Regions from separate parts of the Lysinibacillus sp. RS11 genome, predicted to be linked through region 1. Evidence: a T-box and tRNA genes for the amino acid it is inferred to sense, from the RefSeq annotation. Region 1 holds a T-box; the other holds one or more tRNA genes.

Region 1 (3,180 bases):
GAGACTTCCTTTATTTAATAGGATGACACTTTAATTAACTGGTAAAATTTATTTCGCATTAACGGACAGTAATTTTATTGACTTAGTTTTTCAACATCAAAAAAACGTCAGCCAATTTACATGGCTGACGTCTTTTTTTATAGTTTTGTGAATAGATGATAAGTAAGAAGAAATAGAAAGGATGCCCTTATCATGTTCCGACTCTTTTTATTTTTAATATGCTATGGCCTATTGATTCTCTCATTAGGGAATCTCATATTGTATTTGAATTATCGGACACTCGGATATTCCTGGATAGTTGTTTTTAAATTCATGGTGCATACAACAGAGTTTTATATGGCTATTGGATCAGCCATCGTGTTATGCGCTGTTGTGCTTGATCTTGGTTTTGATAAAACGTTAAACGTAAAAGATAAAACGTGACTCTAAGCATACACTCTTTTTGGTCAAGCTCTTGCGATAAATCCCACCAATACTACTGTATTTGGGAGAGAATCAATTCCGTTATCTTTTAGCGACGTGCACGCCCAAGGCCCATTGCTTCTTCCATGCGTTTTAATGTAGCACTAGCAATAGCGTTTGCCTTTTCAGCACCTTCATCTAAAATGGTATCTAATTCTGAGGATTCTACTAAATTGTAGAACTTCTCTTGAATTGGTGTAAGGTGATCAATAACTACTGCTGCAACACCTTGCTTGAAACCACCGTAGCCAACGCCTTCATATTTTTTTACAAGATCATCAATAGATACGCCTGAAATGGCAGACTCGATTGTTAGTAAATTAGAAACACCAGGTTTATTTTCCACATCAAATGCCACAATACCATCAGAGTCAGTAACCGCTGATTTAATTTTTTTCTCAATATCTTTCGCTGAATCTAAAAACTTAATTGTAGCTTTTGTATTTGGATCTGATTTACTCATTTTCTTTGTTGGTTCTTGAAGTGATTTAATACGAGCTCCTGCTTTCGGCAATTGAATTTCAGGAATCGTTAAAACATCACCAAAACGTTTGTTAAAGCGCTCTGCAAGATCACGAGTAAGCTCAATATGCTGTTTCTGGTCATCACCAACCGGAACGATGTTTGTGTTATACAAAAGGATATCTGCTGCCATTAGTGGTGGATATGTTAAAAGAGCTGCAGAAACACTTTCCTTACCATGAGATTTATCCTTGAATTGTGTCATACGTTCAAGTTCACCAATCGATGAGACACATTGTAGTATCCAGCCTGCCTGTGCGTGAGCTGGCACTTCAGATTGAATAAATAGTGTAGATTTTTTAGGATCGATACCAGTAGCGATATACGTAGCTGCTAAGTTGCGAATATTTTGGCGTAATTCTTTTGGATCCTGTGCCACTGTTATAGCATGCTGATCAACGATACAATAAATAGCGTTCCCCTCGTCTTGTAATGCAGGGAATTGCTTAAATGCACCTAAATAGTTCCCTAAAGTTACAATCCCTGTTGGCTGTACGCCTGAAAAAATAGTTGTCATGTCATTTCCTCCTTGTAATTTGTCGCCTCAGTGGCAGTCATTTGTCTGTTACATAAGTACCCATCCGAGGCATATTTGATATCCAAAATAAAAAACATCATGCGTCCTCATTAGTTTTTCTAATGAAGGGACGAATGATGTTAGAATCCGCGGTACCACCCAGCTTGCCTAAAACGGCCACTTTGCTTCGTAACGTGAAGGGACGAGCTTTGCTAATAGACGCAAGTAAGGATACTTAGTCGTTCACAAAGCTAACTCAGAAGTCCATTCCATATGCTTACACGATCTGTTTGCAGCAACCACAGACTCTCTAAACGTGCAAATTGCATATGTACTACTCTTCGTCAGCGTTTTTATTTAATACAATAACTGTCTAGATAGCAAAGTGAATTCGCCAAAGACATTATTGATTTGTTGCAAAAAATTATATTATAAAGGCTCGGTGGATTGCAAGTGTGTAAAGTCAGACTTTTGGCGGTGTTTTTTTTCGAAAAAAGCTTATATGCTATTTTTACTGTTCTTTTGTGTTAGAAAAGCAACCAATTTTAGTAAATATACGTCTAGATTTGTACACACTGAATTGACATTATTCTCGTTTAATATTTTTAAATGAGAACAAGAGCCATTCATTAAAGGGTGTTTAAAATGCTCTGAGAATGGGAATATTAGTAGTAACACATTAGCCATGCAATGAAGGAACTACTTTGTATGATGTGTAAATATAGACAGAATATTTAGTGATAAAGTTATTCTTTTTTTTATTGGAACTATATTCAAATACAATAGAGTACTGTATAATGGGTATGTAGATTTACATTACATTAATTCTAATTTAACACACTGGTCTATAGATAATGATTAAATGGAAAGGATGTGTCAGTATGATAGTAACTTTATTTACATCACCAAGTTGTACGTCTTGCCGAAAAGCGAAAGCATGGTTAGAGGAACATGAAATCCCATATACAGAACGTAATATATTTTCCGAACCGTTAAGCATTCGTGAAATAAAAGAAATTTTACGTATGACAGAGGATGGTACGGATGAAATTATTTCAACTCGCTCGAAGATTTTCCAAAAATTAAATGTTGATGTTGAAAGTTTACCATTACAACGCTTATATGAATTAATTCAAGAGTATCCAGGTTTATTACGTCGTCCAATTATTTTAGATGAGAAACGACTACAGGTTGGTTACAACGAGGATGAAATTCGTCGTTTCCTACCTCGTAAGGTTCGGGCTTATCAATTACAAGAAGCACAGCGCATGGTGAACTAATAACTCCGTATTCTGCATAATATAAGTAATAGGTGTTACAAATGCAACAAGCATATTGTGACATCTATTTTTTTATGTTTTACTTATGTAAAACCATCTATATAAAGTATAATAATTAGTAGGGAAAAGTCATATATTTCCGTAAAAGTATGTTAAACTTGATTTAAACTTAATAGTTTACTACAATTTCAATAATTCAAATATCTTCTGTGAAACGGTGTATATCCTTTTCATTTTATGACAGAACAGCATACAATAGAATTAGAGGCAACTGTGGACAATTATTTTTGATTTCGGTTGCTCTATGGTTTTACTGTAGTGTGGTCAAAGGTTGAAAAACAAAATGGAGTATGAGGTTAAAAACAATGAATAATAGCATACTAATGGAACAAAACTGTT
Region 2 (3,180 bases), 570 kb from region 1:
CCGCAAACCGACACAGGTAGTCGAGGAGAGAATCCTAAGGTGTGCGAGAGAACTCTCGTTAAGGAACTCGGCAAAATGACCCCGTAACTTCGGGAGAAGGGGTGCTCTTGAGCGTGCAAGCGCATGAGAGCCGCAGTGAATAGGCCCAGGCGACTGTTTAGCAAAAACACAGGTCTCTGCAAAACCGTAAGGTGACGTATAGGGGCTGACGCCTGCCCGGTGCTGGAAGGTTAAGAGGAGTGGTTAGCGCAAGCGAAGCTGCGAATTGAAGCCCCAGTAAACGGCGGCCGTAACTATAACGGTCCTAAGGTAGCGAAATTCCTTGTCGGGTAAGTTCCGACCCGCACGAAAGGCGTAACGATCTGGGCACTGTCTCAACGAGAGACTCGGTGAAATTATAGTACCTGTGAAGATGCAGGTTACCCGCGACAGGACGGAAAGACCCCGTGGAGCTTTACTGTAGCCTGATATTGAATTTTGGTACAACTTGTACAGGATAGGTAGGAGCCAGAGATCTCGGAGCGCCAGCTTCGAAGGAGGCGTCGGTGGGATACTACCCTGGTTGTATTGAAATTCTAACCCATGCCCCTTAGCGGGGCAGGAGACAGTGTCAGGCGGACAGTTTGACTGGGGCGGTCGCCTCCTAAAAGGTAACGGAGGCGCCCAAAGGTTCCCTCAGAATGGTTGGAAATCATTCGTAGAGTGTAAAGGCACAAGGGAGCTTGACTGCGAGACCTACAAGTCGAGCAGGGTCGAAAGACGGGCTTAGTGATCCGGTGGTTCCGCATGGAAGGGCCATCGCTCAACGGATAAAAGCTACCCCGGGGATAACAGGCTTATCTCCCCCAAGAGTCCACATCGACGGGGAGGTTTGGCACCTCGATGTCGGCTCATCGCATCCTGGGGCTGTAGTCGGTCCCAAGGGTTGGGCTGTTCGCCCATTAAAGCGGTACGCGAGCTGGGTTCAGAACGTCGTGAGACAGTTCGGTCCCTATCCGTCGTGGGCGTAGGAAATTTGAGAGGAGCTGTCCTTAGTACGAGAGGACCGGGATGGACACACCGCTGGTGTACCAGTTGTCTTGCCAAAGGCATCGCTGGGTAGCTATGTGTGGACGGGATAAGTGCTGAAAGCATCTAAGCATGAAGCCCCCCTCAAGATGAGATTTCCCATTACGCAAGTAAGTAAGATCCCTCAAAGACGATGAGGTAGATAGGTTCGAGGTGGAAGTGTGGTGACACATGGAGCTGACGAATACTAATCGATCGAGGACTTAACCAAAATGTTTGAAACATTCAATGTACGTTTATCCAGTTTTGAAAGAACAAAACCTTTCATATAAGGGTTTCAAGATACGATGTATATTGAAAACCGAAGAGAGCTTCAAGACACAAGTAGTACAAGGAAGCAAACGAGTGAATGAGGGAGCGTACCTCTGTACGTGACCGATTGAGCGAGAGAAGCTGACGCAGTAATACGCCGTGTATTGGAGGTCGACAATAGTCTAGTGATGATGGCAAAGAGGTCACACCCGTTCCCATACCGAACACGGAAGTTAAGCTCTTTAGCGCCGATGGTAGTTGGGGGCTTCCCCCTGTGAGAGTAGGACGTCGCTAGGCATTATACCCAGGAGGATTAGCTCAGCTGGGAGAGCACCTGCCTTACAAGCAGGGGGTCGGCGGTTCGAGCCCGTCATCCTCCACCATTATGGTCCCGTGGTGTAGCGGTTAACATGCCTGCCTGTCACGCAGGAGATCGCCGGTTCGATCCCGGTCGGGACCGCCATTTTTTTTTTGCCGGTGTAGCTCAGTTGGTAGAGCAACTGACTTGTAATCAGTAGGTCGTGGGTTCGACTCCTATCGCCGGCACCATCCCTTGGAGGGGTAGCGAAGTGGCTAAACGCGGCGGACTGTAAATCCGCTCCTTAGGGTTCGGCGGTTCGAATCCGTCCCCCTCCACCATTTTTAGGGGCATAGTTCAACGGTAGAATAGAGGTCTCCAAAACCTTTGGTGTGGGTTCGATTCCTACTGCCCCTGCCAGGTTTCGAGGTACTCGTTATCAAGAACTGCTGTGATTACATATAGTGGCGATTGTGGCGAAGTGGTTAACGCACCGGATTGTGGTTCCGGCATTCGTGGGTTCGATTCCCATCAGTCGCCCCATTTAATAATTGGGGTATAGCCAAGCGGTAAGGCAACGGATTTTGATTCCGTCATGCCTAGGTTCGAATCCTAGTACCCCAGCCATTCATTTCTTAGTTTGAGCCATTAGCTCAGTTGGTAGAGCATCTGACTTTTAATCAGAGGGTCGAAGGTTCGAGTCCTTCATGGCTCATCAAGTTTTTATACAAAATTATGCGCCCGTAGCTCAATTGGATAGAGCGTCTGACTACGGATCAGAAGGTTATGGGTTCGACTCCTGTCGGGCGCGCCAAAAAATCGTAATAGTAACGGAATGTAGCTCAGCTTGGTAGAGCACTTGGTTTGGGACCAAGGGGTCGTAGGTTCGAATCCTGTCATTCCGACCAGTTTTACTTAAATTTTGGGGCCTTAGCTCAGCTGGGAGAGCGCCTGCCTTGCACGCAGGAGGTCAGCGGTTCGATCCCGCTAGGCTCCACCATTTCTAAATATTTTGGAGGTATACCCAAGTCTGGCTGAAGGGATCGGTCTTGAAAACCGACAGGCGGGTAACACCGCGCGGGGGTTCGAATCCCTCTACCTCCTCCATTTCCGGGTCAGTAGCTCAGTTGGTAGAGCATTAGATTGAAGCTCTAAGTGTCGGCGGTTCGATTCCGTCCTGACCCACCATATTTGCGGGTGTAGTTTAATGGTAAAACCTCAGCCTTCCAAGCTGATGTCGTGAGTTCGATTCTCATCACCCGCTCCAAATAATGGGCCTATAGCTCAGCTGGTTAGAGCGCACGCCTGATAAGCGTGAGGTCGATGGTTCGAGTCCATTTAGGCCCACCATTATTCCGAAGTAGCTCAGTTGGTAGTAGCACCTGACTGTTAATCAGGTTGTCGCAGGTTCGAGTCCTGCCTTCGGAGCCACGGCCCCTTGGTCAAGTGGTTAAGACACCGCCCTTTCACGGCGGTAACACGGGTTCGAATCCCGTAGGGGTCATCAAGCATGTTGCACATTTGTGCAACATGCTTTTTTATGATTGCCATAGTTTTTGTAT

Evidence for each region. A T-box is a leader RNA that pairs with one kind of tRNA and senses whether it is charged. The one in region 1 lies ahead of trpS (tryptophan--tRNA ligase), so its partner is inferred to be a tRNA-Trp.
Region 2: it encodes a tRNA-Trp, which carries the amino acid that the T-box ahead of trpS (tryptophan--tRNA ligase) is inferred to sense. The anticodon was not compared.

Annotation. Positions count from the first base shown of each region.
Region 1 covers NZ_CP168124.1:808,071-811,250, forward strand. The annotation lists gene trpS (tryptophan--tRNA ligase) at 512-1,501, opposite strand; T-box leader at 1,625-1,858, opposite strand; gene spxA (transcriptional regulator SpxA) at 2,386-2,781, shown strand.
Region 2 covers NZ_CP168124.1:233,498-236,677, forward strand. The annotation lists rRNA gene AB9L17_RS01215 (23S ribosomal RNA) at 1-1,279, shown strand, start outside; rRNA gene rrf (5S ribosomal RNA) at 1,502-1,617, shown strand; tRNA gene AB9L17_RS01225 (tRNA-Val) at 1,628-1,703, shown strand; tRNA gene AB9L17_RS01230 (tRNA-Asp) at 1,708-1,783, shown strand; tRNA gene AB9L17_RS01235 (tRNA-Thr) at 1,794-1,869, shown strand; tRNA gene AB9L17_RS01240 (tRNA-Tyr) at 1,876-1,959, shown strand; tRNA gene AB9L17_RS01245 (tRNA-Trp) at 1,965-2,038, shown strand; tRNA gene AB9L17_RS01250 (tRNA-His) at 2,086-2,161, shown strand; tRNA gene AB9L17_RS01255 (tRNA-Gln) at 2,171-2,245, shown strand; tRNA gene AB9L17_RS01260 (tRNA-Lys) at 2,261-2,333, shown strand; tRNA gene AB9L17_RS01265 (tRNA-Arg) at 2,356-2,432, shown strand; tRNA gene AB9L17_RS01270 (tRNA-Pro) at 2,450-2,526, shown strand; tRNA gene AB9L17_RS01275 (tRNA-Ala) at 2,543-2,618, shown strand; tRNA gene AB9L17_RS01280 (tRNA-Ser) at 2,633-2,725, shown strand; tRNA gene AB9L17_RS01285 (tRNA-Phe) at 2,731-2,806, shown strand; tRNA gene AB9L17_RS01290 (tRNA-Gly) at 2,812-2,885, shown strand; tRNA gene AB9L17_RS01295 (tRNA-Ile) at 2,892-2,968, shown strand; tRNA gene AB9L17_RS01300 (tRNA-Asn) at 2,973-3,049, shown strand; tRNA gene AB9L17_RS01305 (tRNA-Glu) at 3,051-3,122, shown strand.